One region of the Clostridium facile genome, then DNA from elsewhere that is predicted to be linked to it. Evidence: predicted binding sites of a transcription regulator. Region 1 holds the regulator's gene; the other holds the start of a gene.
What was found. Region 1 encodes HrcA, which represses chaperone genes, less so after heat shock. Its sites were predicted from a motif close to TGTTAGCACTCNNNNNNNNNGAGTGCTAACA; they were not measured.
Positions count from the first base shown of each region.

Region 2: htpG (molecular chaperone HtpG) is a predicted target of HrcA. The motif match lies at 9,914-9,944, and genes of this name have one in related genera.

Region 1 covers NZ_JACOQK010000001.1:2,439,503-2,456,237, forward strand. The annotation lists gene H8Z77_RS10110 (NAD-dependent epimerase/dehydratase family protein) at 1-613, opposite strand, end outside; gene H8Z77_RS10115 (TetR/AcrR family transcriptional regulator) at 768-1,358, shown strand; tRNA gene H8Z77_RS10120 (tRNA-Glu) at 1,707-1,781, opposite strand; tRNA gene H8Z77_RS10125 (tRNA-Met) at 1,787-1,863, opposite strand; gene ychF (redox-regulated ATPase YchF) at 2,338-3,432, shown strand; gene H8Z77_RS10135 (HAD family hydrolase) at 3,567-4,367, shown strand; gene prmA (50S ribosomal protein L11 methyltransferase) at 4,423-5,343, shown strand; gene H8Z77_RS10145 (methyltransferase family protein) at 5,647-6,168, shown strand; gene hrcA (heat-inducible transcriptional repressor HrcA) at 6,626-7,675, shown strand; gene grpE (nucleotide exchange factor GrpE) at 7,659-8,198, shown strand; gene dnaK (molecular chaperone DnaK) at 8,267-10,126, shown strand; gene dnaJ (molecular chaperone DnaJ) at 10,215-11,348, shown strand; gene H8Z77_RS10170 (hypothetical protein) at 11,760-12,827, opposite strand; gene pduL (phosphate propanoyltransferase) at 13,146-13,724, shown strand; gene H8Z77_RS10180 (hypothetical protein) at 14,000-14,293, shown strand; gene H8Z77_RS10185 (ECF transporter S component) at 14,582-15,208, shown strand; gene H8Z77_RS10190 (permease) at 15,249-16,226, shown strand; gene mnmL (tRNA modification radical SAM protein MnmL/YtqA) at 16,235-16,735, shown strand, end outside.
Region 2 covers NZ_JACOQK010000001.1:1,118,896-1,135,630, forward strand. The annotation lists gene H8Z77_RS04655 (hypothetical protein) at 1-197, shown strand, start outside; gene H8Z77_RS04660 (S-layer homology domain-containing protein) at 648-2,582, opposite strand; gene gltA (NADPH-dependent glutamate synthase) at 3,494-4,885, opposite strand; gene H8Z77_RS04670 (sulfide/dihydroorotate dehydrogenase-like FAD/NAD-binding protein) at 4,885-5,775, opposite strand; gene H8Z77_RS04675 (hypothetical protein) at 6,041-6,781, opposite strand; gene H8Z77_RS04680 (hypothetical protein) at 7,223-7,558, opposite strand; gene htpG (molecular chaperone HtpG) at 7,996-9,879, opposite strand; gene H8Z77_RS04690 (PolC-type DNA polymerase III) at 10,403-14,773, opposite strand; gene ispG (flavodoxin-dependent (E)-4-hydroxy-3-methylbut-2-enyl-diphosphate synthase) at 14,804-15,868, opposite strand; gene H8Z77_RS04700 (M50 family metallopeptidase) at 15,871-16,735, opposite strand, start outside.

The sequences.
Region 1 (16,735 bases):
CATGCACACAGGCAGGGAGTTTTCCCAAAATATAATCGTGGACCAACTGGACTAAATGGTTTCCAGAATTGTCATAAGGGCCTAGAATTCCGGAAGGATGGACCACAATAGCTGGCAGGCCTTTTGGCACCAGATCCAGTACAGCCTGAGTTGCTTCCGCTTTTGTTTTTGCGTACCCACCAACTACATTATCCTTAGAAAAATGGGAAATTTCTTTTAACACCTTTAAGGTTCCACCCTCTGGGATCGCGTGGACCGAGCTGACATAGACCATCCTTTTTAGTTTATATTGTAGTGCTAATTCCGCGATATTTTTTGTACCAGTTACATTTACATTGTATAGGGCAGGGGAAACTTCTTCCGAGATATCGATGATACCTGCTGTATGGATGAGAACGGTTTGTTCTGGGTTCATATCCTCAAATAAGGGGAGAAGCGTTTCTTTTTTACTCACATCCCCATGAAAATAGGTGGTGTTGTCAAATTGGTTGGAAGGTGTTTCATTTGGCAGAATAAGCCCACGGATTTGGCAATTTTCCTGTTGTAATAAACGGATAATCGTATTCCCTAAATGGCCATTGGCTCCTGTAATTAAATAAAGTTTTTGATTCATAACAATACACCTTTTTATTTAATTAACATGTGTTGATTTTCTTTCCTAACTGTATTATAATTTAAAGGAAGATAGGAATCAATCATCAGTTTTCCCAGGTTATGAGATAAAATTCAACATATTAACCACGGATTGTTGAGAGGTGTGATGTGTTTTGAAAAAAGTAACAAATGATCACCGGATTAGAGTGACAAAATTATTGATACGGAAGGCGTTTACCAGTTTATTAAATCAAAAGCCGATCCAAAGCATCTCTGTCAAAGAACTTTGTGAGTTGGCGGGGATTAACCGTGGAACATTTTATAGCCATTATACTGATATTTATGATTTATGCGACCAGATCGAAGCGGATATGTTGCGGGATTTAAAAGATTCCATGGAACCAATGCTCCGCAAAGATACAACGGTAACCCCTGTAAAGATTACCACCGAAATTTTCCGCTGTTTAAAAGAAAATTCAGACCTTTGCACCGTTACGTTAGGAAAATATGGGGATAAGGAATTTATGATGAAATTGATGAACCTGGGGAGGGAACAGTGTTTGGAATCCTACTCCCATTATTTTAAAAAAGCGTCCCCAAGAAAAATTGAATATTTTTACGCTTTTGTCAGTTCCGGCTGTATTGGGCTATTGAGGAAGTGGTTAGCGGATGGCATGGTAAGTCCAATCGAGGAGATCGCGAAAATGGCGGAAAAAATTATGTTGTCTGGCGTTGAATTTTTACAAGAGGATGAAGCCAGCTAGAAACAGTGGCACTAAAAATGAAAAAATGGCGGTATTTAATGCCGCCATTTTTTCAAAAGGTAGATCAAATATAACAAAGAGCAGGAATTTTTGATAAATTAAAATGGGGTTAGTGATAATGTTTCTTATCACTAACCCCATTGTTAGTTTAATTAGCTTTATGTTTTAAGTATGTTATTATCATAACATTCGGATAAAGGACTGTCAACCTATTTTGACAAATTTATGCCATTGTACTGTTTTTATGGGAAAGTTGAGATGCTTTTGTTTAATAAATACTGTAAACAGTAAATTTGTTGTGAAATAAAAAAGCAAAGAAAAAAGCTTGTTCATATGAACAAGCTTTTTTGGTGACCCGTGCGAGAATCGAACTCGCGATACCGCCGTGAAAGGGCGGTGTCTTAACCTCTTGACCAACGGGCCATAACTGGTAGCGATAAGTGGATTCGAACCACTGACACTGCGGGTATGAACCGCATGCTCTAGCCAACTGAGCTATATCGCCATATTGCTTTCGTGGTGCTGAGCACTTAATTATTATACACTAGTTATTTCAATTTGTCAAGCACTTTTTTTAAAAAATTGAAAAACTTTGCTTTCTAGTTTCACACCCGAACTTACGGTAAACATATTATACTACAGCATTATCTGTTTGTCAACATTTTTTTTGATTTTATTGACGAATTTTTTTTATTGTGATAACATGGGTAAGGAATCTGTAATAATGAGTTGTTTGGATGGATTTTTCTTATTGTTGTTAGGATACCCAATTAGATAATAAAAATAGATTTTATTTTATATATCAATCTAATCATTATATATGGGTAGTGTTTTGTTTGATTCGGGATACTTAGGTGCCTTATCTTTCAAAAGATAGTTAATAAGAAAATAAAAACAATTTTATTTTACTGTGGCATATTTAAAAGCCTTATCATAAAAAGTATAAAAATGAATTGAAATCATAAAAAGGGGTATTGTTATGAAACTTGGTATGATTGGTTTGCCTAATGTAGGCAAAAGTACATTGTTTAACGCGCTTACAAACGCAGGCGCGGAATCCGCGAACTATCCATTCTGTACGATTGAACCAAACGTAGGCGTTGTATCCGTTCCAGATGACCGTTTGGATAAACTGGCTGAAATGTATGACCCAGATAAATTTACACCTGCTGTTTTAGAGTTTGTGGATATTGCCGGTTTGGTAAAAGGCGCCTCCAAAGGGGAAGGCTTGGGAAACAAATTTTTATCCAACATCCGCGAAGTGGATGCGATTGTACATGTAGTACGGTGTTTTGAGGATGATAATATCATCCATGTAGATGGAAAAATTGGTCCAGAACGGGATATTGAAACCATTAACCTGGAATTGATTTTTTCTGATATTGAGATGCTGGACCGCCGCTTGGACAAAACAAAGCGCGCGTTAAAAGGGGATAAAAAATTACAATCCGAAGTGGATTTGCTGGAAGCCCTCCGTTCCCACCTGGAATCCGGTTTGCCAGTCCGCGGCTTTGAATGTAATGAGGACCAACAGGCGGTCATCAATACCATTGATTTCCTCTCCAACAAACCGGTAATTTACGCCGCGAATTTAAGTGAAAATGATTTTATCAATAATATTGAAACCAATCCTTATTATTTGCAGGTTTGTGAAATCGCGAAACGGGAAAAAGCGGCGGTGCTTCCTATCTGCGCAAAAATTGAGGAAGAAATTTCCGACATGGAACTGGAAGATAAAAAAATGTTCTTAGGGGAGTTGGGACTAGAACGTTCTGGGCTGGACCGTATTATTCAGGAAAGTTATTCTCTGCTGGGGTTGATTTCCTTCCTGACAGCAGGAAAACAGGAAGTGCGGGCTTGGACAATTAAAAAAGGCACCAAAGCACCACAAGCTGCCGGAAAAATCCACACTGATTTTGAACGTGGGTTTATTCGTGCGGAGGTCATCAGCTTTGACGACTTGATGGAATGTGGGACAATGGTAGTGGCAAAAGAAAAAGGCCTGGTACGCCTAGAAGGAAAAGAATACGTCATGCAGGATGGCGATATTGTTGTATTCCGCTTTAATGTGTAAAATGGATTATAGAAAAAATCCGGTTGGTAATACAGCCGGATTTTTTTAGCCTGTTGGGATAATTGTAACCAGAATTATCTTTATTTGTGATATAATAAATTCTATAAAACAATGGAAAGGTTTTCAGTATCATTATGATTAAATTAATTGCGGCGGATATGGATGGAACTTTATTAAATAGTCAAAAAGAATTGTCCCCTAATTTGTTTCCACTATTAGAGGAATTAAAAAACAGGGGCATATTATTTGCGGTAGCCAGTGGACGACAATACTATAATTTAACCAAGGAGTTTGCAGGGGTAGACGGACTAAGCTATATTTCGGAAAATGGCGGGATGGTATTCCATCAGGGAAACTGTATTTTTACTGATGAAATTCCATGGGAGGATTTAAAACGGCCTGTGGAGCTAATCCAGAAAATACCCAACGCAAAACCAATTTTATGTGGAGTAAAATCCGCTTATCTTTCCAAACTAGATGCCAGCGACACAGAGGTGCTGCGGAATGCAAAAATGTATTATGAACGGCTGAAACTGGTTCCAGATATATTGGAGGCGGCAAAGCAGGACCATATCTGTAAAATTGCCATCTTTGATGTAACAAAAGCGGAACAGAACACTTATCCTGCATTGCAGGAATTAAATAGAAGGTTCCGTGTGCTGCTTTCTGGAGAACAGTGGGTGGATGTAATGAATCCGGAAGTGAACAAAGGCAAAGCATTAAAGGCATTGATGGCGGCAATCCAAGCAACACCTGAAGAAACCATGGCGTTTGGGGATTATTTGAATGACTATGAAATGATGCAATCCTGTTATTATAGCTATGCTATGGCAAATGCTCATCCTGATCTAAAGGCTGTGAGCAATTTTCAAGCAAAATCCAATGATGAGGATGGGGTAGTAAAGGCAATCCAACAGATGTTGCAGAAAAATTGACAATCCCTTTCTGGATACGGTATAATCAAAGAAAACGGACGGAGGTATTTTATAAATGGAAAACTGGACAGCGATTCATATTCAAATTCCTTGTGAACTGGTAGATCAGGCGGCAGCAATTACTCAAATGGTCGTACCTTATGGCATTTATATTGAAGATTATACAAATTTGGAAGAACAAGTGGAGCAGATTGCCCATATTGATTTAATTGATGAGGACTTATTAAAAAAAGACCGAACAAAAGCAATTATCCACGTTTATATCGACCCAACCCAGAATCCAATGGAAGCAGTTAGCTTTTTACGGGAACGGTTTGAAAGTGAGGCCATTCCTTATCAAATTGACACCGAAGGGGTAAAAGAAGAGGATTGGGCGACAGCTTGGCAAAAATATTACCATACAATTCGGGTTGGCAGCCATCTTGTGGTATGTCCGGAATGGGAAGAATGTGACTTGCAGCAAGGCGATATAAAGGTCACCTTAAACCCTGGTATGGCGTTCGGGACAGGGACCCATGAAACGACCCGTTTATGTATGGAACTGTTGGAACAGCATATAACGCCAGATTCTAAAATGTTGGATATCGGTTGTGGAAGCGGTATTTTGGCAATTACCGCAATGCTGTTGGGGGCAAAATCCGCAGTTGGGGTTGATATTGACGAATTAGCGGTAAAAGTAGCTTATGAAAATGCCGACTTAAATGGAATAAAGGATCAAGTTACCTTTGTATGTGGAGATTTGACCGATAAAATTTCCGGCACCTATGATGTTATCTGTGCTAACATCGTTGCGGATGTGATTATTAAACTGTGCGATACTGTAACCGACTTTATGCATCAGGATACTGTGTTGCTGTGTTCCGGTATCATTGACCAGAGAGAAGATGATGTAGTTATGGCACTACAACAGGCAAACCTGCAAATTTTAGAGATTAAGCGTGAAAATGGCTGGGTAGCCATTAGTTGTAAAAAATAGGATTTCTACAAATAACAGTTTGTAAAAACAGGATATGTTTATGTGTACGAATGGTGTAACATAATAAAAAACGGAAAGTTGTAGAGCGTAGTAGAGAATTTTTACGACGGCTTTATTCAAAGAGAAATTCCAGATACTCCTTTTTTGCTGTTTAACTGATTGAAAAGGTGCTTTATAATGGGCTGGGAATTGGCGAGTGGTGGATTGCACCGAGAATCCGCCAAATGATCGCCAATTGGACAACTAAATGTAATACAGGAAAAGCCGGCTTTTTATCAAACTATTTTCATACGGAGTTGAAAAATGAATGGTTTTCTTTTATTGGTTCCATTTTTACTGGTAAGATTTATATTACTTACCGTTTTAAATAAAACAGCTTTGCGGCGAGCAGCTTATTTTGCGCCAGTACAGGGAAAAGAGAAAATAGCCTATTTGATTTATCAGGTATCCATGGTTGGTATCTTACTATATCCACTGTTTCTGACGGTAAAGATAGATTTATCGTGGCAGCTTTTTCTGGGGTTATTTTGTTATGTATTGGGTTTATGCTTATGTGCTGTTACAATGGTCTGTTTTGCTTTTCCCAGCGATACAGGATTAAACAAAAATGGAATTTACCGTTTCTCCCGGAATCCTATGTATTTAGCTTATTTCATTTGCTTTATAGGCATGGCTTTTTTAACGCGTTCTCTCGTACTGTTTGGGATAGTTCTATTTTTTCAAATCTCTGCACATTGGATCATCTTATCAGAAGAAAGATGGTGCATTGAAACATTTGGGACAGCCTATCAGGAATATATGAAAAAAGTACGGCGATATATTTAACTTAAATCTTTTATTCGATTGGCTCGTTTTCTATAACAGGGATTCTGGATGAAAAACAGCTTGTTTGTGGTAAAAATTCAATCTGGGTTTTTGGTTTGTTTGCAATCAAATCATAATTTTAGCATAAATTTCAGGTAATCTAAGGGCAGGTTCAAAAACCTGCCTTTTATCTTGTTGTATTTTTAGCACTCTACGAATAACATTTCTAAAAACCAAGTTATTTTTCATGTTTTTACTGGTATATAGATGGATTCTTTGGGAACGCTTTGACTGTTAGCATTTGTATAACATGCACGATCACATAAGCAGTTATTATGTAAATTTGAACGAAATTTAAATCATTCTTCAATTTTTCTCCTTGCCCTTGACATTCCGAAAAGAGGGTGCTATATTATATTTAGCACTCAGATAGATGGAGTGCTAAAAGCGAGATTTGTCACACCCAGAGGTGAAATCAATGAAAAGTGATGACAGACGGCTGAAAATATTACAAATTGTTGTGGATTCTTATATCCGTACCGGTGAGCCGATTGGTTCCAAAACAGTGGCTGCGTTAATGAACAATGAGGTTTCCTCCGCCACCATACGGAACGACATGGCAATGCTGGAACGGCTGGGCTTTTTAGAGCAGCCCCACACATCGGCTGGAAGGATTCCAACTTATCTGGGTTACCGGATTTATATCAATAAATTGATGCGCCCCAGCGGCCTGTCAGAGGAAGAAAAACATCGGATTGACACCATGTTGCAGCGGGAAAAAACATCCCCTCACGCAGTGGTGGAAAACGCGTTGGAAGCCCTGGCGGAAGTTACAGGATGCGCGGCGGTCAACACCAGCAACCTTCCTAAATTTTCAGTCATCACAAAGGTAGAGGTGGTACCTGCAGGTAGAAAATTATACGCCCTGTTGATGATTACATCTACCGGAGAGATTAAAAATAAAATATGCCGTTTGGAATTTGATTTAAATCAAGAACAGCTTAGCTTTTTTGAGAACCTAGTAAAACACGAATTATTAGGTAAAAATGTGGAGCAGCTTACCCCAGTCACAATGCAAAACATGGCAGTTGCCCTTGGCAGTTACATGCTTTCCCTTTCCCCATTGTTATATGCAATCTACGAACTGTCAGATGAAATTTCCCGTCAGCAAGTAGAAATGAAAGGGGAACGAAACCTGTTGCGTTGCAGGGATTTTGATGCAGGGGAACTAATCCATTTTATCAATACCAAAAATGAGATTGGAAAAATCCTTTCCTCGGCTTTTGATGGCATAAATGTTGTATTTGGTAAAGAAACTGACACCTTTACCATTACCAATTCCAGTTTGATCCTTTCCAAATATGGAAGCGACCATCCTATGGGGTCATTTGGAGTGATTGGGCCAATCCGGTTGGATTATTCCAAGATTATCCCTTATATGGAGTATTTTTCTGAGAGTGTATCAAGGATCATTGACAATATGATGGAAGAGCAGAAAGGAGCATTGACCGATGGCGAAAAAAAATAACGATGAAAAGGAAAACCTGGATGAAGTAGTGGAAGAAACTACTCAGCAGGAAGATAGCCAGACAGAACAGGATGCTGCGGACCAGGAAATGGAGCAGCTAAAACAGCAGGTGCAGGAATTAAAAGACCAGAATTTACGGCAGTATGCGGAATTTGATAATTTTCGTAAACGTACCCAACGTGAAAAATTAGAAAGTTATAAAAATGCTACTGCAGATTGTGTGTTACAATTTATTACTGTATTGGATAATCTGGAGCGTGCGCTGGATGCAGAAAAAGAGGATAGCAGCATGAAAAAAGGTGTGGAGATGATCGCCACACAGTTTAAAGAAGTCATGGCAAAAATGGATGTACACGAAATCAATGCGTTGAACCAGCCATTTGACCCTGAACTGCACAATGCGGTAAACCAAGTACAAGATGAAAATTATGGAGAAAACACCATTTGTCAAGTATTCCAAAAAGGGTACCAGATGGGGGATAAAGTGATCCGTCACGCAATGGTGGTTGTAGCAAATCCATAATAGTTCAGATAAAAGCAAACCAATTTATATTACTATAGAAATGAAATTCATTTTAGGAGGAATTTATCATGGGAAAAACCATTGGAATCGACTTAGGTACTACAAACTCTTGTGTTGCTGTTATGGAAGGCGGCGAAGCTGTTGTTATCGCCAACGCGGAAGGCGCTAGAACAACACCTTCTGTGGTTGCGTTTTCCAAAACAGGGGAAAGAATGGTAGGTCAGGTAGCAAAACGCCAAGCAATTACCAACCCAGAAAGAACGATCATTTCCATCAAACGTCATATGGGTAGTGATTATAAAGTAAACATTGACGGCAAAAATTACACTCCACAGGAAATTTCCGCAATGACATTACAAAAATTAAAAGCAGATGCGGAAGCTTACCTGGGCGAACCAGTAACCGAGGCGGTTATTACTGTACCTGCATATTTCTCTGACTCCCAACGTCAGGCAACCAAAGACGCTGGTAAAATCGCTGGCTTGGATGTAAAACGTATCATCAACGAACCAACAGCAGCTGCTCTGGCTTATGGTGCGGATAAAGAAGACGACCAGAAAATTATGGTATACGACTTAGGCGGCGGTACTTTCGATGTATCCATCATCGAAATGGGCGATGGCGTACAGGAAGTTTTAGCAACTGCTGGTAACAACCGCTTGGGCGGTGATGACTTTGATGAAAGAATCATCAAATGGATTATTGAAGAATTTAAAAAAGCGGAAGGAATTGACCTTTCCGGCGATAAAATGGCAATGCAGCGTTTGAAAGAAGCTGCTGAAAAAGCAAAAATTGAACTGTCCAGCATGAGCCAGGTTCAAATCAACCAGCCATTTATCACTGCTGACGCAAACGGCCCAAAACACCTGGATATGACATTGTCTAGAGCAAAATTTAATGAATTGACTGCTGACCTGGTAGAAGCTACTATGGGTCCAGTACGCCAGGCGTTGTCCGATGCTGGTTTGACTGCAAATGACCTGGATAAAATCCTGATGGTTGGTGGTTCTACCCGTATTCCAGCCGTTGTGGAAGCAGTTCAGAAACAGTTGAACAAAGAGCCATTCAAAGGTATTAACCCAGATGAATGTGTGGCAATTGGTGCTGCTATCCAGGGCGGTGTTTTGTCTGGTGATGTAAAAGGTTTGGTATTGCTCGATGTTACCCCATTGACCTTAGGTTTGGAAACCCAAGGCGGCATTATGGCTAGAATGATTGAAAGAAACACCACAATTCCAACGAAGAAAACCCAAATCTTCACCACAGCTGCGGATGGCCAGACTTCTGTTGACGTTAGCATTTACCAAGGAGAACGTGATTTCTGCCGTGACAACAAACAATTAGGTATGTTCCGTTTGGACGGTATCCCAGCAGCTCCAAGAGGGGTTCCACAAATTGAAGTTACTTTTGATATTGATGCCAACGGCATCGTTCATGTATCCGCGAAAGATCTGGGTACAGGGAAAGCGCAGAACATCACCATTACTTCTTCTACTAATATGAGCAGTGAAGAAATTGACAAAGCGGTAAAAGAAGCGGAAAAATTTGCGGCTGAAGACAAAAAACGCAAAGAAGAAATTGAAATCCGCAACCAAGCTGACCAATTGGTATATCAGAGTGAAAAAACATTGAATGAAATGGGAGATAAAGTTTCTGCAGATGAAAAATCTTCTATCCAAGCAAAAGTAGATGCTTTGAAAGAAGCTTTAAAAGGCGACAATATCGACGATATTAAAGCAAAACAGGAAGAATTACAAAAACTGGTATATGATATGTCCGCTAAGATGTATCAGCAGGCACAGGCACAACAACAAGCAGCTGACCCAAATGCGGCAGCAGGAGCAGCAAACAACAATACAAATTCCGCTCCTCAAGATGATGTTGTAGATGTAGATTACACAGAAGTAGACGACAATAACAATAAATAAAAAATTGCAGATGCCGGATTGCGCCGAATATCATTCGGTGCAATCGGTATGCTTTTTTCAGCAACATTAGGGAAAGGTGGCTCTCGGTTTGGCAGAAAAACGAGATTATTACGAGGTTCTTGGCATCCAAAAAGGAGCATCCGAGGACGAAATTAAAAAAGCCTACCGCAAACAGGCAAAAAAATATCATCCTGACTTGCATCCAGGGGATAAAGAGGCAGAGGAAAAATTCAAAGAAGTCAATGAGGCTTATGAAGTACTGTCCAACAGCCAAAAACGTGCGAAATATGACCAGTATGGCCATGCCGGTGTTGACCCGAACTTTGGCGCTGGCGGCGGAGCTGGAGCAGGCGACTTTGGTTTTGATATTGGTGATATATTTGAAGGATTTTTTGGTGGATTTGGCGGAGGAAGGCGGCCCAACCCAAATGCCCCCAGACAGGGAGAAGACGCTTTTGCCAGCGTGACCATTTCTTTTATGGAAGCATGTAAAGGGGTGGAGAAAGAAATCAGCGTTTCCCGTCAGGAGCAATGCGACCATTGTCACGGTACTGGATGTGCTCCAGGTTCTTCCCCACAAACTTGTCCGGACTGCGGCGGCGCTGGCCAGGTAAAAGTTCAGCAGCGCACACCGTTTGGTGTTATGTCTTCTACCCGTACCTGTAGCCGATGCGGTGGGAAAGGTAAAATTATTAGCAACCCTTGTCCATCCTGCCGTGGAACTGGTCGGAAGAATGTAAGCAAAAAGATCAAAATTAATATTCCAGCCGGAATTGATGATGGTCAGACGTTGATGCTTCGTGGTTCTGGCAGCGCTGGTGCGAATGGTGGGCCAAGCGGCGATTTAAACGTAGCGGTAACCGTGCGCCCGGACCCATTATTTAAACGCAGAGGGTTTGATATTCTGTGTGAAATCCCTGTTACCTATACTCAGGCAGTAATGGGGGATGAGATTACCGTACCTACGATTGATGGACAGGTGCGATATAAGATTGGGGAAGGCACACAGCCAGGTACAACTTTCCGTTTGCGAGGAAAAGGTGTTACCAAGCTGCGTGGTAGCGGACGTGGAGACCAGTTGGTCACTGTGAATATTGAGGTACCACGGAATCTGAGCAAATCACAGAAGGATGCCCTGCGCAGCTTTGAATCCCAATTATCCGAAAAGAACTACGCAAAACGCAGTGGATTCTTTGATAAATTGAAAAAGATGTTTGAATAACAATCACAGGCAGTTTGATTAAACTGCCTGTAATTTTTTGTGCCGTTTTCACATGATGATATTTTTCGGTTCTATTGGAGATTAGCAAAAATGTTTGTGTAGATTTTCAAAAAGGAAATGGGGTTTTACTACACAACATATAATGCATGGTATTATTTCTGTTTATAATCATTTGGTTGCAGTATGATAATAACAAGATAAAATTTACTGTACTTTAAAAGGCAAAATAATTATTCATCCATTCTAAAAGATGTGTAGTGTCTGTTCCTTTTTTCTTGGATTGGAATAGCGAACGATCCATATTTCTGTGGCTTTATGAAAACAGAAATCTTTTTGCTTTATTGGTGTTCTTTCTATATGAGAACGAACCCATAAAATAGGCTAAGCGGATTTTTTTATAAAACATATATTTTAAAGTAAGCGTGCTAACCGATTCATTAATCCGGCTGTGATTAGGTCAATTTGATTAAAGTCGGTTGCATGGGTATAGATATTTTCCAGTTGGTTGTGGCATTCCCTTTGAGCATCTAACAGAGAAACCCCTTGCTTGAGCAATTCATTGGCAGCTTTTTTTCGGAAGCAGATGGTTTGACGGTGTTTTTTCAATTCTTCTGTATTGGTAAAACGTGCTGAAGTAATGACCCTGCAAGGAGTGAAAAATTCCTCATGATATCGGTTTGCGGTAAAAAACCCCACTCCTAACTGTGGGAAAAATAAATGTTCTATCTGGTCGGGGAAAAGAGGATTTAAACAGGTATAACATTCATGACCATTTTCCAGGGCGTATTCCCGAACCTCTTTCAAAATTTTTTCAGACGCTACCCCATATTCGTCCCGAAGCAGATAAATCCTCTCACAAAGCTGTTTGGGTGTATCTCCATATGTAAGGTAGCCTTCTGGAGTCAATGCGGAAAGAAAGCGCAGATGTTCTATATGGGAAGTATTCTGACGTGGAAATTCTTTGGGACAAATCCGCTTTACCAGACGTTCTATTTTTATGCTATCTGTCTGCTCTGCTACTAGGGCGCGATTATCCGCCAAAAGGGAACAAGCTGCCTGCAAGAAGTTGTAACAGCGGATGGATAAGAGCTGATTTCGGTTGACCAGTTGTACAATATCATTGCGGTATGGCTTGATTTTTCCATAACTGGTACAAGGATACAGGCTGATTTCTGTTTCAACTGCTATTGGATAAATAGAAGAAAGGACATGGGGTGCGGTGGCATCTAAAATAGCGGTTTTTGTTTTTTGATAGATTACGCCATCCAATGAATCTGGATTTCCCGCACAATGGATTCGTTCTACAATGTGACGATGGTCTGTAAAAGTAGAACAAATCCGGTTTAAAATAGTGGATTTTCCGCTACCAGGAGTACCTTTTAGTAAAAAACTAGTTGCTGGGGGACGAACAGCCGGCTCAAATAAAGAAAGGAATCCAGCGGGGGTGGAACTTCCTAGGAAAAAATCAACAGTAGCCATAGTATAACCTCCATTTGGAAAAATCAAAATTGCCTGTAAAATTTGTAGGAATGGGAGAGTTTAAAGGGAAAAAGTCGTTTTTTATTTTTCTGCCAGGGGGGAGCAGATACAAAAGGAAAAGCTTTTTCCGCTTAAACGAACTTTTACAATAACTTATGATAGAATTTCAGGCATTTTTTTATTGTTACCCTATTCTATGGGAAACAAAGAAAAAAGGTGAAGCGAAGCAATTGACCTTTTTTACAAGATGTATTATAATAAAATGGATATGTGCAGATAGTTGCACAGGATTTATAATTTGATAAAGAGGGAACAACTATGGCTAAAAATTTTATTGTAGAAACTTCCGCGCGTCATATCCATGTATCAAAAGAAGATCTGGCTGTTTTATTTGGGCCAGACGCAACCTTAACCAATAAAAAAGATCTTTCCCAACCAGGTCAATTCGCTTGTGAAGAGAAAGTAGAAGTGATTGGACCAAAGGGAAAATTGAGAATGTCCATTTTAGGACCAGAACGTGCGGAAACTCAAATCGAAGTTTCTGCTACTGATGCAAGAACTTTGGGTGTAAACCCTCCAGTAAGGGAATCTGGTGATATTGAAGGAACTCCAGGCTGCAAAGTAGTAGGTCCAGCTGGTGAGATCGAACTGACAAAAGGCATTATTATTGCAAAACGTCATATCCATATGACTCCTGCTGATGCTGCTGAATTTGGCGTACAGGACAAACAGATTGTTTGGGTAAAAGTAAATACCCCTGAAAGAAAAGTAGTGTTTGGCGATACTGTAGTGCGTGTATCTGATAAATTTGCTTTGGCAATGCACATTGATACAGACGAAGCGAATGCTGCACGTTGTGCTGGCGAAGTATTCGGGGAAATTGTAACAATCGATTAATCTGTTGTGATCATTGCTTTTGAAGCCAAAATTGCGCATCCAAAGTGGTGCGCAATTTTTGTTATCTCCTGGAAAAATTTTAATTGGGCCCATAAGCTAATTCATCTCTTTTTTTACAGAAAGCAACAGGGAGTTTTCAGATCATTCACATTCTAGTTATTTACACTTTGTATATAAAATGGTATAATTTTAATAATGTAAAACAAGGGGCTTAAAAAAGCGGGCTTTCGCTTTTAGATGGGTACTACCGGCATGAGCCGGGGAAAGGAGACTTTATGGAAAAACAAAAATTTTTTACCTATAAAGGGCGTCCTCTGGTAAGGAACGGAAACACCCTTTATTATGGAAATATGTGGGAAGATTTTGTTGTCATGTTGATGATTAAAGATACCACAAAACAAAATGATTTAGAGCTAGCAAACCATGTTTTAGTCCAGTTAATGGCAACTGATCCCAATATTAACCCGAAGGATTGTATCACCAAAAAAAGTGAAAAAGTTGGGCTATACAATGCGTTAGATATTGCGGATATTTGGTTGAATAGGGCGTTAAATCCAAAAAAATCGTAATCTTAAAACACAACACATATTGGATGTGTTGTGTTTTTGTTTGCAAAAGATTTATGCTAATATGTTCATTTGTGAATAAGTTAATCATACAATTTAACAACAAGGTTTTATTGTATTTTATACTGTTTTCGTGTATAATGAATTTGGTCTGCTTTGGAATATTACAATCACACAGGGACGGTTCATCTAAATAGAGAGCTAGTTGCTGCAATCGGATTATAACGATTCTAAAACGGATACATTTGCGCGATATCTGCATATAGCAGAATTGCAGCAGGAGGAATTATCATGGAAAGCGAAACAAACAAACGAACAAAAACCTTGGTACAAATTGCCCTATTGGTAGCGGTAATGATTGTGTTAAACTTTACAAATTTAGGTTTAATACCCATCCCGTTTTCTCCACTAAAAGTTACCACATTACATATACCGGTAATTATAGGGGCTTGTTTATTGGGACCAAAGATAGGTGGCATACTGGGGTTCTTGTTTGGATTACTCAGTTTTATCAATAACAGTTTTGTCGCACCAATAGTCACTTCTTTTGTGTTTACCCCTCTTTATAGCTTAGGGGATTACCACGGAAATTTTGGCAGTTTAATCATCTGTTTTGTACCGCGTATTTTAGTTGGTGTATTTGCAGGGCTGATTTTCCAATGGATGGCAAGCAAAAAATGCCGCACTTATCTTTCTGGCTTCGTAGCTGGTTTGGTTGGTTCCATGACCAATACCATATTGGTCATGGGGGGGATCGCTCTATTTTTTGGAAGTGAATATGCCAGTGCGAAATCCAGTACCTTATTAGCTGTCATTGGTACCGCAGTTGGAGTGAATGGGGTACCAGAAGCGATTGTGGCGGCAATCCTTACAGCGGCAATTGTTACTCCACTACTTAAAATATTAAAACGAGGATAATTTTAGATCTTCTTGAATTGATTTGGAAAGGAATTATGGAATGAATGTAGTACAAGCTCATCACCATGAACACGGGATCATCCAGGAGTGGATTGAACAGTTTTACAGTTGGCTGTTTCATCTTACAGAAGGAGACAAATTACTGGAGGTAATTTCCCATTTTACTTATGACTTAATCCGGACTTTTTTCATTTTTGTGGTGGTGCTGGTAGCTGTTTCTTGGCTAAAAACATACATTCCAATTGAAAAGGTGCGGTGTGCCATGGCAAAACTGAATCCTTTTGCGGCGCTGATGTTAGCGGCGCTCTCTGGATTTGTAGCTTCTGCATGTATCTGTACCAATATCCCATTATTTTTTGGCTTTATAGCGTTTGGAATTCCGTTGCATTTAGCGATGACTTATTTGATTTCCGCTTCCCTGATTAATGCGGCGTCTTTATTACCGATGTTTGCGATGGCGGGATGGAAATTTACTTTGGTTTATCTGGTATGCTGTCTGATAATAGCAGTTGTTACAGGATTCTGTCTTTCCTTTGTAGGCGGGGAAAAATATTTGTATCAGGATAGTTTATCCCTGGCACCGCCAAACCAGGACGCTGCCTGGTCCCAGCGGAGAAGGTGGGGCTATGCGGTACATGAGTTAAAGCATACTATGGGGGAACAATGGGCTTATATTGTCCTGGGTGTTCTGATTTCCGCGTTAATCAATGGGTTTATGGATTTTGAGTTGGCACAAAAAATTTCTGATACCGGATTTTTAGGAGTCTTTTTGGTAACTGTATTGGGTATTATCCCTCATACGGATGTGGTTTCTTTATTGCCAGTAATTTCTAGTTTATTGCAATTGAATGTCACTTATGGGATTATTTTTTCCCTGGTGGTTTCTTTGGCGTTTTTCTCCCTGCCGATGCTGGTCATGGTAAAACGTACCATGAAATTGCGGTATATTTGGTATACCTGGGGGATCATGTTTGTATTAACCTTGGTATCAGGCGGATTACTTTTGGTGCTTTTCTGAGGTGAATTATGACAAACTCATTTCCATATTCAGACGACAACAAACGTTATCATACTTGGAATTATCACTTGCGCCACAAATTTGGCGAAAAAGTATTTAAGGTTTCATTAAATGGAGGATTTACCTGTCCCAACATTGATGGAACAAAAGGGGTAGGAGGCTGTACCTACTGTTCCCATTATGGCAGTGGAGATTTTGCTGGAAATCCGCTGGAAAGCCTGCCGGAACAGTTTGAACAGGTCAAACAAAAGATGCACCAAAAATGGCCGGAAGCCAGCTATATTGGCTATTTTCAGGCATATACCAATACTTACGCCCCATTGGAAGAATTAAAACAAAAATATGAATCCATTCTCCAACTTCCAAAAGTAGTTGGGCTGAGCATTTCAACTCGCCCGGATGTCCTGCCAAATGATGTAGTCGATTACTTGGCAGAAATTAACCAGCGTACTTATCTGATTGTGGAGCTGGGGCTGCAAACCATCCACGATGAGACGGGCAAGCGGATC
Region 2 (16,735 bases), 1.3 Mb from region 1:
CCAAACAAGGAACCTACTCTACTTATTGGACAGACACTATTTATGTAAAAAACTACGCCAAATCTTCTACCCGGGTTTTGGAAGATGACGTGATCACTATGTACGGACAGTTAAAAGGGGAAACCAGCTATGAATCTGTATTAGGTTCTACCGTTACCCTACCTCAATTTGATGCCTATATCGTAGAAATCCAATAAAAAATAAAGGTCAACTATATTTTATATACAACGAAAAGTAACATATAAAACAAGATAGAATACAAAAAATCTATCTTGTTTTTATGTTTGACCAATACTGATACCACATCATAATAATACTATATTACTGCGGTTCTTTCACAAAAATAATTTTATTGTATGACAACACACCATTCTTGAAATGAAAAAGCCAATAGGGATATTCTTTCTAGACTAACCCTACTGGCTTTTTTTATAGAAACCTGTATGATATTTCTTTTATGCTTTCCTCTATTCGCATTGGAACTACATCAATCTGACTCACTGATAAAAATAAAAACATCATGTAATCAGTATCTCCAAATCAGAATAAATAAAACTTTATAAACAGCTATTCTTTACAGTTACTTTCTTAATATACTTCTCTCTGAAGATGACATTTTTAAAATGCTATCAACAATTTTTCCTATTTTATAAATCGTAGTATTCCATAAACCGCATAATCATCGTTGCTCCGGCCGCTCTTCCTGTTTGACCTTGCGGGTCAATGACTGGCTGGTTGTTTTGCCCTTTGATGATACCGCAGCCCAGTGCCCATTCCATTGCTTCTTTGGAGAATGTACTTACCTGATTTCCGTCTTCATAATTGCCAATCGATGTTTTTTGGCTGGTGTCCAATCCTTTATACTGGGCGTATCGGTATAACATGGTTACAAACTGTTCTCTGGTAATCAATACCCCTACCCCAAATTCATCTGTATCCTGGTAGCCTGTTGTTATCCCAACTTGTTTTGCCCACAATACCGCATTCGTAAAATAAGCATTATCTGGTACATCTGAAAATATAGGCTGATATGCCACATGTGGTTCCCCTTCTAGTCGATACAGAATGGTCACCAGATGGTCTCTTGCCATACATTCATTTGGCCCAAAGGTAGTTTCATTAAATCCTGTCATAATACCACGGTCATATACATACTTTGCGGCATCAAAAAACCAATCACTATAAGAAACATCATAATAAGGCAAAACACCGGGCAATTCTTTTACAACCGCTGTTAAGTTCAGACTGGTTACCCCGATAGGCAAGTCAAAACTAATGGTTTCGGAAGTTTCCCAGTTTGCTGGAGAAACATTTGGAAGTGCATCAATGCCGGATAACTCCCATTTAGTAAACAGTTCGTTTTTAGCCATATCCGCTTTGACAGTAACACGGGTTCCCATTGGCGCCGTTAAACTGGTGCTGCTGCCAGTTTCCCCATATCGATAGACCACGCCGCCTGATACACGAACTGTCTGCCTGGTACTGCTATCCGATGTTTGATAGCCAGAATTGCTATTATAATTGCTGTTGGAAATCACAGGTTTTATCGAATCATCACGGTACTGGTACATGGCTTTGTTTAGGCTATCCACCGTTATAGTAGTCCAGCCATTACTGGTAGGGCCACCTGCCAGGAAAAAGCTTTCATATCCAAAACCACTGTTGAGGAAACTGTCATTATTTGTTACATCTACAATATAATTGGAACCATTCATTGGCACTACATTCCACATATGGGCAAAAGCAGAACTAGCGGTGTTTCCTACATAGCCGTTTACTGTGTAGCACTGAATCCCCGCCATATCGCATAAATACTGGAATGCTTTCGCATATCCCTCACATGTAACATTGGTTGAAGCGTTGCCATCAAATACATAAACCAGTTGGAACAAGTCGCCATAAGAAGACGAAGTAGCATCCGCATAATTTACATGGTCACAAATCCACTGATTAAAATAAGATAATTTTTCTACTAAGCTCTTTCCTGCCGCTTGTGCCACAACATTTTGGGCTGTAATCAAAGCATTGGTAGCACGTTTCATTTTATAAGAATCTACTGTAAAATAATAATATTTTGTCTGGCCGTTGATACGGATTGATTCCGCAGAAGCGCTGCTATCCCGATAATCTTTGGCCACACTCATTTTAACATCTAAATTTCCATTTTTATAATCGGTATAAACACAGCCTTGGGTTTTATCATACCAAAATAGCTGTTCTGGCAAGTCCGTTAATAAGGCGTTTAATGCTTTGTTAAAATCAGAACTCAATGTAGAGGATTTATAATGGGAAATTTTTAAAGAACTTATTTTTGCTGTCCTTGTTTTGCCAGAAACAATATCCTGTACCAGATCATACAACCCATTGTAAATATCCTTTGCCTGGCTGGATAACCGTGCTCCTCCTTCATAATTGGAAAAAGGCTGTATTTCTACCGGCTCATTCTGTTGTTCTAACTGAGAAATAATTTGTGATGTTGTTTGTGTATTTTCTGAAGCGAATGCTGTAGTGGACATTATCCCTGCCACCATGATCCCCGAGAGGAAAAAAGAAAGTAATTTTAATGCTAGTTTCTGTTTCATAAGTACCCCGCTTTTATTCATGAAATTACGCAATGATAAAAACTGCCCATTTCAACCATTGCTAAGTGGAATTTGGGAATAAAATATCCATTTACTGATTCAGAACAATATTCGAACAATTCAGTTGTATTTATATCTTATTCCGCCTAAAAAAACAATATTTCTTTTCTTATTATAGATAATATTTATAATAAAGTAAATATGTTAATATGTAAATTATTTTCTATTTTTTTGTATCTGATTCCTAAAAAGTCATGCTTATTCCTGTTTTGCCCAGCAGAAAAAAGTTAAAGTGATTATACTATCGAATAAGTATTTTATTTATAAACGGGGATATCAACTAGTTCCATTTTATTATTTAAAACGCCACAATCTACTCGTCATCTTATCCATTTATCCTAGTTTCTCTAGTTTAAACCTACAAATGAGTCGAAAGCTTGAATCGCCCTAAAAAGGCAAGCTACAAGCATCGAAAAACACACCGCAAATTTTCTTCAACTACATCTACCCTCCTTCTTGTTCAAGAAGTTCCATTTCGTTTTATTCTTGATTCCAGTTTCTTTTCTAATAACCTGCTTTGCCGGAAGTGAAAACCTTTTTGACGAGATACCTCTCCCGATAAAACCAAGAGTTTCCGAATACAATTATGAGCCAAAACTATCAGTTCAAGTGGCAGTTTGCACAGCCTCTAAAGATGTTATTGCCAGTTTATCCCCTATGATACTAATATCGCACATACCACCCATAAATGGGGCAATTCGCTATTTTTTTCGTACAGCCTTTCCTTTTTCAGCCCATATAAAGCCTGTCGTTAGAATTGTTCCACTACTCTTTTTTTCATGTCCAAAGACACCATGAAAAAACCTCCTGAAAAGGAATTTCAGGAGGTTTTTTCTTAGTCCTCAATAAACTTATTTATTTTTATTTTTTAAATATTCATCCATTGCTGCCGCTGCTTTTTTCCCTGCACCCATTGCCAGGATAACAGTAGCTGCACCAGTTACAGCGTCACCGCCTGCAAATACACCTTCGCGGGAAGTTTGGCCACTTTCTTCATCCGCAACAATACATTTCCATTTGTTGATATCCAAACCTTTTGTGGTAGAGGAGATCAATGGGTTTGGAGAAGTACCAAGAGACATGATAACAGTGTCAACATCCATGATAAATTCAGAACCTTCTACTGGAACAGGACGTCTCCTACCAGAAGCGTCTGGTTCACCCAATTCCATGCGAACACATTTCATACCTTTTACCCATCCTTTTTCATCTTCCAGGATTTCTACTGGATTGGTCAACAGGTCAAAGATAATGCCTTCTTCTTTTGCATGGTGAACTTCTTCCACACGAGCTGGAAGTTCTGCTTCACTTCTTCTGTACACAATATGTACTTCAGCACCCAAACGCAATGCTGTTCTTGCTGCGTCCATTGCTACGTTACCGCCACCGACAACAGCAACTTTTTGTCCTGCACGGATTGGAGTATCATAATCGTCACGGAACGCTTTCATCAGGTTACTTCTTGTGAGGAATTCGTTCGCGGAGAATACACCGTTGGCGTTTTCCCCTGGAATTCCCATAAACATTGGCAAACCAGCGCCGGAGCCAATGAATACAGCCTGGAAGTTTTCTTCATCAAACAGTTGGTCAATAGTTACTGTTCTGCCGATAATAACATTTGTTTCAATTTTAACGCCTAATTTCCGCAGGTTGTTTACCTCATGGGCAACAACAGTGGATTTTGGCAACCTAAATTCTGGAATACCGTATACCAAAACTCCGCCTGGTTCGTGAAGGGCCTCAAACATGGTTACTTCGTAACCTAGTTTTGCCAAATCACCAGCACAAGTAATCCCAGCAGGACCAGAGCCGATTACAGCTACTTTAATGCCGTTATCTGGTTCTTTTGCACTCAAATCAACATCATGTTCTCTAGCCCAGTCAGCTACAAAACGCTCCAGCTTACCAATGGAAACCGGTTCACCTTTAATTCCCAATACACATTTACTTTCACATTGGGTTTCTTGTGGACAAACACGACCACAAACAGCTGGTAAAGCAGAATCCTGTGCAATAATTTTTGCAGCTTCTGCAAAATTACCCTCTTTTACTTGTTGAATAAATTCTGGAATATGAATACTTACAGGACATTTGGTTACACATAAAGGTTTTTTACAATTCAAGCATCTAGATGCTTCTTGGATTGCTTCTTCCTCGGTATAACCCAAGCAAACTTCTTCAAAGTTTTTTGCACGTACATCAGCAGGTTGTTCTGCTACGGGAATTCTTTTAAATCTATCCATTATTCGTCACCTCCGCAATGTCCACATCCGCCGTGGTGAGTATCCCCTTCTCTGCGGCGCAATTCAGCTCTGCCCTCTTCGGTTTTATACATTGCTTGGCGTTGCATTGCTTCATCAAAGTTTACCAAATGCCCGTCAAATTCAGGACCATCTACACAAGCAAATTTTACTTTGTCTCCTACAGTAACACGACAAGCGCCGCACATACCAGTACCATCCACCATGATTGGATTCAGGCTGACAATAGTAGGAATATTCAATTCTTTGGTCAGCAAAGAAACAAATTTCATCATAATCATTGGCCCAATAGCAACAACACGGTCATAATGTTTGCCTTCTTCTTCCACCAAAGCTTTCAGACGATCGGTTACCATCCCTTTAAAGCCGGAAGAACCATCATCGGTAGCTAAGTACAAATTGCCTGCAACAGCAGCCATTTCTTCGGTTAAAATAGCGATATCCTTAGTTTTTGCGCCGATAATAACATCCGCGTCCACACCTTGTTCATGCAGCCATTTTACCTGTGGGTAAACTGGAGCGGTACCAACACCACCGGCAACAAATAGAATTTTCATCTCTTTTAATTTTTCAATTGGTTCATCAATCAAATCACTAGGGTTGCCCAAAGGACCAACAAAGTCTTCAAAAGCATCCCCCTCCTCGTATTCTTCCATTAATTTTGTGGAGGAACCAATGGTCTGCACCACAATCGTAACAGTACCTTTTTCTGCGTCATAATCGCAGATTGTCAAAGGGATACGTTCTCCTTTGTCATCCATTTTTACAATCACGAACTGCCCTGGTTTTGCAGATTTGGCAACACGTGGCGCTTCAATATCCATTAAAAAGATATTGCTAGAAAGCATTCTTTTTTTTACGATCTTATACACGTTCATTACTCCCATACTTAGTTTTTTTACATGGAAAATTGTAAACAGGTGCTACTATGTAAAAAACACCTGAACATCTCTATTATAGCAAAAAGTGATTCAAAATACAAATTTATAGTTACTAAACATCCACCTAAATATTTGTATATATTCAACAAATACCAACATTTTCACAGAAGATTGTTCCCATTGATGATGCAAAGAGAAATTGTTTTACCTATTAAAAATAATATCACACCAAAATCCGATATTGTTTCTTTTCTTATTATATTTTAGCTTGTTCTTTTTTTAAAAAAATTTTATTCCCCAAAAGGGTTATTCCCACAGATAGCACTAACCAAAGAACAGCAGAGATTCCAAAGCGTATCAACAAAAAGGTAGAGTGGTGTTCTTTTTGCCATTGATTATTAAAAGCATAGTACACACCATTTATATCGACCCCATATTCTTTGCAGATAGGAGTAAGATATCTCTTGGCAGTATCTGTTATTCCTACTTTTTGACCGATCGGAAGAGTTATATTTTTACCTTTTTTGATTGCATCTGCTGCTGTCTGTGGTATCTGTGCCAATAGGTAGGTATGGTCTGGAAGTTCTAACAGATAATATGGATTATAATTGTTCCAAATATCAAATTTCGATTGGGTTACCTCGGCCCGACGACTACCAGTTGACGTTCTACCTTTATAGCTTTTTGTAGTGTAATGGTCTACCCATGGCTTTAAGCTGGAAACACCAGTAGTAACAATCCCAATTGGATCTGCTGTCATATAATCCACTTTCGTTTGCATTGTTGAAAAATCGTCTGCGCTAACCAATCGTGGAATATCCTCACCTGCTATAGATCCAGTAAAATCTGTTTTGGTATCATGTTTTATATTGCTCATGGTAACTGGCATTTCATCTTGTTGAAATAACGATTCTACATTCCAATTTAGGAATAACAGAATCGCACAGACAAATGAAAAAACAACACTAATGATTGGAATAAGTTTTTTTCTTTTCATTGTATAAACCTCCTTTTTAAATCATTTTTTAATCAACAGGAATCAATATGCAAACAATTATCAAACAAATCATGGATCGTTTAAAAACTTACGGAAAGAAACAGATTCCTCTCATCGTCAGTCACATCATTTTATGTATCAAATCGGTTCCTATTCTGATAACACTTGGCAATATATCGTTTCTTTTATCAAAAATAGATTCCATTATTGCAATATCAAAATAAGCAAGGAATTTGCATGACAAAACGATTGCTATTCTTCTGTTTTATTATTTTTACGACGTTTTATAACCATCCATACTACAAGACAAAATATCAAATAGCCAATGGACAATCCAACCATCCAGATATACTGGTGTAGTTGCCCTTTTACATAAGTATCAATTGTCAGTTCATCTTCCACAGTGATATATTTTTTGGTATCTTTAATGGACAATACTCGCTATTTCACACTTTTTCCTTCGTACAGAATCTGATTAGCATCACTTTTCTTGTTGCCAGTTTCTACTTTCCATTGATATCCACTTCCATCCAAAGCTTGATAATAAACTACATATATTGTCTTGGTAGGATAAAGCCGTTTATCTCGTCCGGTAGAAGTATTTTCCACTGAAACAGGCAAAACTCGATCAGGCACAAAAGTATGAATACCCATGTCCTCATAATCAGAAGCAGGGCGTATGTTGGTAATTCCTTTTACTCCCCAATACAAAAAAACAATCGCCAGTACAAATACAATAGCTCCAATCAGACGAATCACTCTTACCTTTGTTTTCATGTATGAGGTCCTCCTTCCTAAACCAGTAAATGATAAAATAAGTAAAATGAATTGTCACTTCTCTTCTACTTTTACAATTATATATAGAATATATGAAATAACACAATAGTTCAAGTGTTATTTCTCACCTGTCTTGTTCTTTCTTCGTATCAGTCATTAAATAAGGCTTTATAATTGTTGTATTATCATTGTAAACAGTTCTTTTCATATTTCACTTTAGACAAAAAATATACATAGATAATTGAGTTTTTTAATTTTTTGCTATGAAATCGAGGATTTCAAATCTATTATTCCATGTGAAAATCCTGAAAAACAGAACATAAAAAAACAGCCTGGCAATGTATGAATTACCAGGCTGTCATCTATATGAATCACACTTTTCTGTTGCTTTTAACGATACTGTAAGTTCTAGGCACAGCTAGAAATAAAATACGGGATTATTCTTCTACCATTAAATCACAAATCAGGTTGGAGAATTCCACTGGATCATCGACCGGAAGTCCTTCCATCAAGCTGGCCTGGGTATATAATAATTTTGCGTAAGAAGCCAGTTTTTCCTTATTATCCTGTAAAGCACAAAGTTTTTGGAAAATTGGATGATTTGCGTTGATTTCCAATACTCTCTGGGCGGAAACTTTCTGGTTATTTGGAACAGAATTCAATACTTTTTCCATTTCCAAGGAAATCTCCCCACTAGTAGTCAGGCATACTGGATGGGTTTTTAACCGTTGGGACAAACGTACTTCACTTACTTTATCCCCCAGTGATTCCTTCATTGCAGCAAACAGGTCTTTATGTTCTTCCTGCTGCTGTTTTACCTGTTCTTTTTCCTCATCAGTTTCCAGGTCCAGCTCTCCACTGGATACTGATTTAAACTGCTTGCCTTCGTATTCTCCCAGTGTCTTCATCGCAAACTCATCTACATCATCTGTCAGGTAGAGGATTTCAAACCCTTTATCTTTTACCATTTCGGTCTGTGGTAGATGTTCCATCTGTTCCAACTTATCACCGCAAACATAATAGATTTCTTTCTGTTCCGGTTTCATGCGGGAAACATATTCCTGCAATGTAGTGTATTTATTTTCAAAGGAAGAATGGAACAGGATCAAATCTTTCAATTCGTCTTTATGGGCACCATAATCGGAATATACCCCAAATTTTAATTGAATACCAAAATTCTTGAAGAAGTTCTCATATTTTTCCCGCTCGTTTTTCAGCATTTTGGTAAGTTCGTTTTTAATTTTCTTTTCCAAGCTTTTAGCAATCAATTTTAACTGGCGATCGTGCTGAAGCATTTCCCTGGAGATATTCAGAGATAAATCCTCAGAATCCACTAGTCCTTTTACAAATCCAAAATAATCTGGTAGTAAATCTCCGCATTTATCCATGATTAAAACACCGCTGGAATACAGCTGCAAGCCCTTTTCATACCCTTTGGTGTAAAAATCATATGGAATTCTAGATGGAATAAACAGCAATGCATTGTAGGTGGCAGAACCTTCAGTTTTGCTGTGGATTACCTTCATAGGATCGGTAAAATCAAAGAATTTTTCTTTATAAAAGTTATTGTAGTCCTCATCTGTTACTTCATTTTTTGCCTTTTTCCAGATTGGCTGCATGCTGTTAAGGGTTTCCTCCTCAATGTAGGATTCATATTCGTCCTCGGAGCCCTCTTTTTTCCTTTCCTTCTCTACATCCATGGTGATTGGGTACCGAATATAGTCGGAATATTTCTTTACTAAACCACGGATACGATATTCGTCCAGGAATTCATCATAGTGATTTTCTTCCGTATCATCTTTAATGGTCAGGATAATTGTTGTACCAAAACCATCTCGTTGGGTTTCCTCAATGGTATAACCGTCCGCACCATCGGATTTCCAGCGGTAAGCCTGATCAGAACCATATGCTTTACTGATGACAGCAACATGTTTGCTCACCATAAAGGCGGAGTAAAACCCTACCCCAAACTGACCAATAATATCTACATCATCACCGGTTTCATTTTCTTTTTTAAACGCAAAAGAACCTGACTGGGCAATGGTCCCCAAGTTATTTTCCAAGTCATCTTTGGTCATACCAATTCCATTATCGATAATTGTTAAAGTACGGGCATCTTTATCCGCAGCCAGATGGATTTTATAATCGCTTTGGGTTAATCCAATAGAATCATCGGTTAAGGATTTAAAATGAAGCTTATCAATTGCATCACTGGCATTAGAAATTAATTCCCTTAAAAAAATCTCTTTATGTGTATAAATAGAGTTAATCATTAAATCAAGCAAACGTTTGGATTCTGCTTTAAATTGTTTCTTTTCCATGCTGATTTTACACCTCTTAAAAATTAAGTCAAAGTTTTAGCACTCATATACCTTGAGTGCTAAAATAAAGTATAATACTTTTTTGATTTAAAATCAAGCCCTTTGTTTTATTTTTACAATTATAGAACAAAATTCACGATTTATTGATTTTTAAAATCTTTCATCATGTCTTTGTAAAATATAAGTATGCAACAAATTGAGAAAATCAAAAAAATTATGTCTTTATCCTGCCTATAAAACAGTCAAGTCCACCGAGTTCAAACAGTAATAGTCCCTTATAATAGGTAATGAATTATATTATTGCATCACATGACTGATACCTATAAACACGGTCACTTTAACTTGGATATCTTTTTTCATACAGCCTTTCCCATTTTGGATTCGTATAAAGCTAGCCATTATTGTTCTTGCACTACTCTTTTTCTTCCTCCGGTAAAACCAGGAGATTTTTTCTAATCTAAAAACATAATCAAAAATATCGGGATGAGTTGATCATCCCGATATTTTAACCAATTTTCTTTTCTTATAAATTAAATAGAGTCATTTGACTGGTTTTTGGCATATTGCCAAAAACATTCGCTGTTTCCAGAATTTCAATCACTGATTTGGAAACTCCGGCACGATTACTCACCTCATCTACCGAGATGTATTCTCCTTCCTGCCCAGCTTGGTAAAGGTTGTTCGCAGCTGCTTCACCTAAGCCTTTCAACGCACAGAATGGGAGACGGATCTTCCCATCTTCAAGTAGGTATTTGATCGCATGGGAACGATACAAATCCACGGGAAGGAATTCATATCCTCTGCAAAGCATCTCATTGATTATCAGCAGAGTATCATAGGTATCATTTTCTTTTACAGAACGGTCGTTCCCCTTTGCACGAAGCTGTTCCAACTTTCTGGAAACAGCTTCCTGTCCTTGCATCGTGGTCTCCACATCAAAATCACCATTACGCACTGTAAAATAGGCTGCATAATACTCCAACGGTTTATATATTTTATACCATCCCAACTTAATTGCAGAGATAACATAAGCTGCAGCATGAGCTCGTGGGAACATGTATTTGATTTTCAAACAGCTGTCAATATACCATTCTGGTACTCCACAATCCCTCATTGCCTTTTTGTGTTCGTCTGTCAATAGTTTGGGAGCTTTCCCTTTACGTGTAATCTCCATGATTTTAAACGCCATATCCGGTTCCAGTCCTTTGTGGATCAGATAGGTCATAATACTATCACGAGTACCAATTACTTCAGAAATCGTACAAATCCCCTGTTTGATCAAGTCCTGAGCATTGCCCAGCCATACGTCAGTACCATGGGATAAGCCAGAAATCTGTAACAAATCGGAAAAACATTTTGGCTGTGCATCAATCAACATCTGTACAACAAACGAGGTACCCATTTCTGGTAAGGAGAGTGTTCCGGTTTTGCAGAAAATCTGTTCTGGTGTTACTCCAAGGGCTTTTGGGGAAGTAAACAGACTGATTACCTGCTCATCACTAGTGGTCACCTCATTGATTTTAATCCCAGTCAAATCCTCCAGATGCTTATACATGGTGGGGACAATGTGTCCCAATTCATCCAATTTCAGAATAGTATCATGCAAAGAGTGGAAGTCGAAATGGGTAGTGATATTATCGCTGTCCGATTTATCAGCTGGATGCTGTACAGGGGTAAAGTCGTACACATCATAGCCATCTGGGACAACTACCATTCCCCCTGGGTGCTGTCCCGTGGTGCGCTTGATTCCACGGCAGCCAATCGAGAGGCGGAGTTCTTCTGCTTTATTTACCGTCATTTCCCGTTCTTCTAGATATTTTAACGCATAGCCGTAAGCGGTCTTTTCCGCCACAGTGGAAATCGTACCCGCTTTAAATACGTGGTCTTTCCCGAATAATTCCTCGGTATAGCGGTGGGCACTGGACTGATACTCGTTGCTGAAATTCAAATCAATATCCGGCGCTTTATCCCCGTGGAATCCAAGGAAGGTTTCAAATGGGATATCGTGGCCTTCCCGATTCAAATTCGCCCCACAATTAGGGCATTTCTTTTCCGGTAGGTCGTAACCGGAACCAACCGAACCATCGGTGATAAACTCACTGTATTTACAATTAGGACAAACATAGTGGGGAACCAATGGGTTTACCTCAGAGATTCCTGCCATAGTAGCTACAAATGAGGAGCCAACTGAACCACGGGAACCAACTAGGTATCCACATTGGTTGGATTTATAAACCAGCTTTTGTGCAATCATATACAGTACGGCAAACCCGTTTTCAATAATAGAAGTCAATTCCCTATCCAAACGCTTGCTGACCAGTTCCGGCAGAGGATCGCCATAAATACTTTTAGCACGTTCCCAAGTAATCCGTTGCAAATCCTCCTCCGCTCCCTCAATTTCTGGCGTATAGGTTCCGTTGGGAAATGGACGGATATCCTTATCCACCATATCCGCAATCAGGTTCGGATTTTTCACCACAACTTCATAAGCTTTTTCTTCTCCTAGGTATTGGAATTCCTGGAGCATTTCATCGGTGGTATGAAGATATAAAGGAGGCTGCTGATCTGCATCCTTGTATTTCATGGACGCCATAACAATGGCGCGGTAAATAGAATCCCCTGGATTCTGAAAATGCACATCACAAGTTGCCACAACTGGCTTGTTTAGAGCTTCCCCTAATTTAACAATGGTGCGGTTATGCTCCATCAATTTTTCCCGGTTTGGGACAATGCCGGAACGAATCATAAATTCATTGTTTCCCAAAGGCTGGATTTCCAGATAATCGTAAAAAGAGGCTATCCGCTTCAATTCATTCCAGTTTTTTCCTTCCTTAATAGCACAATAGAGCTCACCAGATTCACAGGCACTTCCAATCAACAGCCCTTCCCGGTATTTACTCAACATACTTTTCAGAATACGGGGCTTTTTAAAGAAATAATCCAAATGAGAAAATGAAATTAAACGGTAAAGGTTTTTCAACCCCAAGGTGTTTCTCACCAAAATAATCTGATGGTAGGGGCGTTGTTTTTTAAAATCCTGTGCACCGCCCAATGAATGGTTGATCTGGGAAATTGTATTTATCTGCTTATCAGATTGGAGCCGTTTTACCATCTCAATATAAATCAACCCCAACACACGGGCATCGTCACAGGCACGGTGATGGTTGAAATCCCCTAATTTTAGATGGTTTACCAGGGTATCCAGCTTATAATTTTTAATATTCGGAAACAATGTGCGGGCAATTGGGACTGTATCAATATAGGTAAACTCACATGGCATGCCACAGCGTTCCGCAGCGGCGGCCAAAAATCCCATATCAAATTTTGCGTTGTGGGCAATCAGCACACGGCCGTTGACAAACGCGAAAAATTTCTCCAACGATTCCCGTTCCCCCGGAGCATCTGCCACCATTTCATCGGTAATGCCAGTAAGTTCAGTAATATTCGGTGGAATTGGTTTCCCTGGGTTGACAAACTCGTCATATTCCTCCAGTATTTCCCCATTTTTCACGACAACCGCCCCGATTTCCGTCAATCGTTCATCCTGAGCATTTAAACCGGTGGTTTCAGTATCAAACACCACAAATTCTCCATCGAAAGGCTGATTTTGCCCTCCGTATACAGCGGCAATACAATCGTCCACAAAATAACCTTCCACCCCGTAGATTACCTTAAAATCCGGATTCTCTTTGCGAATGGAATCCACGGTACTCATCGCTTCTGGAAAGGACTGCACCACACCGTGATCAGTGATAGCAACCGCTTTATGTCCCCAACGATGAGCTGTTTTGATTAGCCCAGAAGCCGGCGTAATAGCGTCCATTGCAGACATATTAGTATGCATATGTAATTCTACCCGTTTTTCTTCTGCGGTGTCCATTCTTGGTGCTTTTTGTACCAGCATCATGTTTTTTGGCTTTAAGACCAGTTCCCGATCGTATTTATCGTAGTCAATATCCCCCTGGATAAAGACAGTGGCACCTTTTTTCAGGTCACTGTACTTGCTGAGTTTGTCGGTGTCGCAGAAAAGCTTAAAGGTAATGGAATTGGTGTAATCGGTAATCGAATAGCTGAGGATTTGTTTTTTCCCCTCGTTGTACTCTCTGCTTTGAGAGTCAAACAGGTCACCCCAAACAGCAATCCCTTCCCGTGGTTCGTGTATTTCATTCAGTGAAGTTGGTGGAATATTGATCTTTTTTCCTAAAATTAATTTAGAGCCTTCCCGTAAAAACGGCAAATCACGAAGGTTCAACACTACCTCCTGCGGTTTTTCTTGTTTTTGGGGAACAGGAGGAGCCACAGGGGAAGAAGGTTGGTCCTCCCATGGTGGAGCATCTTGTGGTAACGGAATTTCTTCCCGGATTGGTGGAACTGGTTCTGGAATCTGCTTGCGAAGCTCCTTTTGTTCCTCTTTGGAAATGGATTTTATTCCATCAAAACTGATGGTCAGAGAAAAAGAAAAGAGTTCAAAAATCAGTTCGGCCAACCTTCTATCCGCTTGTAACTGCATAAGAATGTCGTATCCACCCCGTTTGAGGAATACTGTCAGGTGATTTCCTTCGTAATTGGTATCACATTCATCCAAAAATCCGTTGATCATGGAGGAGGTTTCCTTCATTTTTAAAACAATTTCCGGAAAATAAGAAATGGTAAACATATCCGGCGTATATTTAGGATGGATCTCCACCCGTTTCAGCTGCAATGCCTGTGCCAATTCCTGTTCGCACTGATGGAGGGTTTGATATGGCACAAGGCTTGTACATTTCAGGTGAATTTTTAGTACGGTTCTCCGTTCCGCAGAAATAACCTGTAAAATCTCCCCACAATCCAATTGGGAGAGTACTGGTTCCAAATGACTAAAAGAAGCAAAAAGATGCTTCAAACTATGTTGCATAATCGATGATATTCCTTCCGTTCTGTCCTGTTAATATGCTTCTATTTCCTCTAATAAAGCTGCCAAAACTTCCTGTTCCGGCACCTTTTTAATGATCTCGCCTTTTTTAAAGATCACAGCGCATCCGTCTCCACCTGCAATCCCCAAATCTGCGTCCCTGGCTTCCCCTGGGCCGTTAACCGCACATCCCATCACCGCAACCTTTATTGGTTTGTGAATATTCTGTACTGCCTGTTCCACCTGGTTTGCCAGCTCAATCAGATTAATTTTGGTACGCCCACAGGTTGGACAGGATACGAGGGTTATCTCATTTTTCTGTAATCCAATGGCTTTGAGGATATCTCGTGCAGCAGCAACTTCATGGACAGGATCGCTAGTCAGGGAAACCCGGATCGTATCCCCTATTCCTTTTACCAGTAGGCTGCCAATCCCAATGGAGGATTTGATCAGCCCCATGCGTTCCGTCCCCGCTTCCGTCACCCCTAAATGAAGAGGATAATCACACTGTTCCGCCAATAGCTCATACGCCAGAATCATAGTTTCTACATCCGAAGATTTAATTGAGATGACAATATCATCAAAATCAAATTTATGGAGCAATGATACATGGTACATGGCGCTTTCCACCAAAGCCTCCGGCGTAGGACGACTGTATTTTGCCAGGATGTGTTTTTCCACCGAACCGGAATTCACCCCAATGCGGATGGGGATGCCGGCGGCTTTACAGGCATCCGCCACCTGTTTCACCCGGTCATCCGAACCAATATTGCCTGGATTAATCCGGATTTTATCAATCCCAGCCTGCACCGCTTCTAGCGCCAGGCGATAATCAAAGTGGATATCCGCCACCAATGGGACGGATACTTTCTGCTTGATGGCGTCGATTAAACGGATCGCCTGTTTGTTCGGAATGGCGGCACGGATAATCTCACAGCCAGCCTGTTCCAGCGCCACCGCCTGTTCCACGCTGCCCGAAATATCTTCCGCTGGCTTATTCAGCATGGATTGGATATAAATTTTTTCCCCGCCAAATACCAGATTTTTTAATGCCACCTGTTTTACCTTCCGTCTGACCATTTCAGGGCTCCTTTCTATTTTCAATGAATAAACAACTGTATAATGTCTTTACCGGTTATCACAACCATGAGTAACAACAGCAATGCCATACCGGCTGCGTTGATGTAGCCTTCAATTTCCCGTTTTACCGGTTTGCGGAAAATCAGTTCAATCAATAAAAATACAAACCTTCCACCATCCAATGCTGGGAATGGCAACAAGTTAAAAATGCCAACGTTAATCGTAATTAATGCAAACAAGGAAAGGACGGATAAAATCCCCATGCTCTGTGCCTGACCTACCGCCTGACCAACTCCAACAGGGCCGGAAACACTACTCAAGCTCACCTGACCTGTCACCAGATCTGCCAAAGAAGTCCACACTAGTTTGGCATAAAATGCTGTGTTGCCAAATGTGCTGGAAAAGAAATTTCCCACATTCAGGTTTTCCACCTGCAACATAAATCCAAGAGAGCGAACCTGCTGACCATCTGATTCTGTGTTAAAAGTAGCATCTTTTAATTCCATCTTTTTGCCGTCCCGTTTTACGGTGACATTTAACGGTTCATCCGCGGCAACCCTCTGGATTTGGAACCGGAAATCCGCAGCGGAAACCACTCCATGGCCGTTAACTGAAAGCAGCTTATCCCCTTGCTGGAAAACACTTTGGTCGCTGGTAACCTCCCCAACTTCCGCCAATGGAACCTGAGGCTGGCAAGCCGTGATAATCCCCATCAGCACAAGACCCAAAATAAAATTCATCATTGCCCCCGCTAAAACAACGGCAATCCTTTTTAATACATGGGCATTGTTAAATGAACGTTTATCCTCGGAATTTTCGTCCTCTCCTTCCATCTGCACATAACCGCCAATGGGAAAAATGCGGATGGCATAAAGGGTTTCTTTC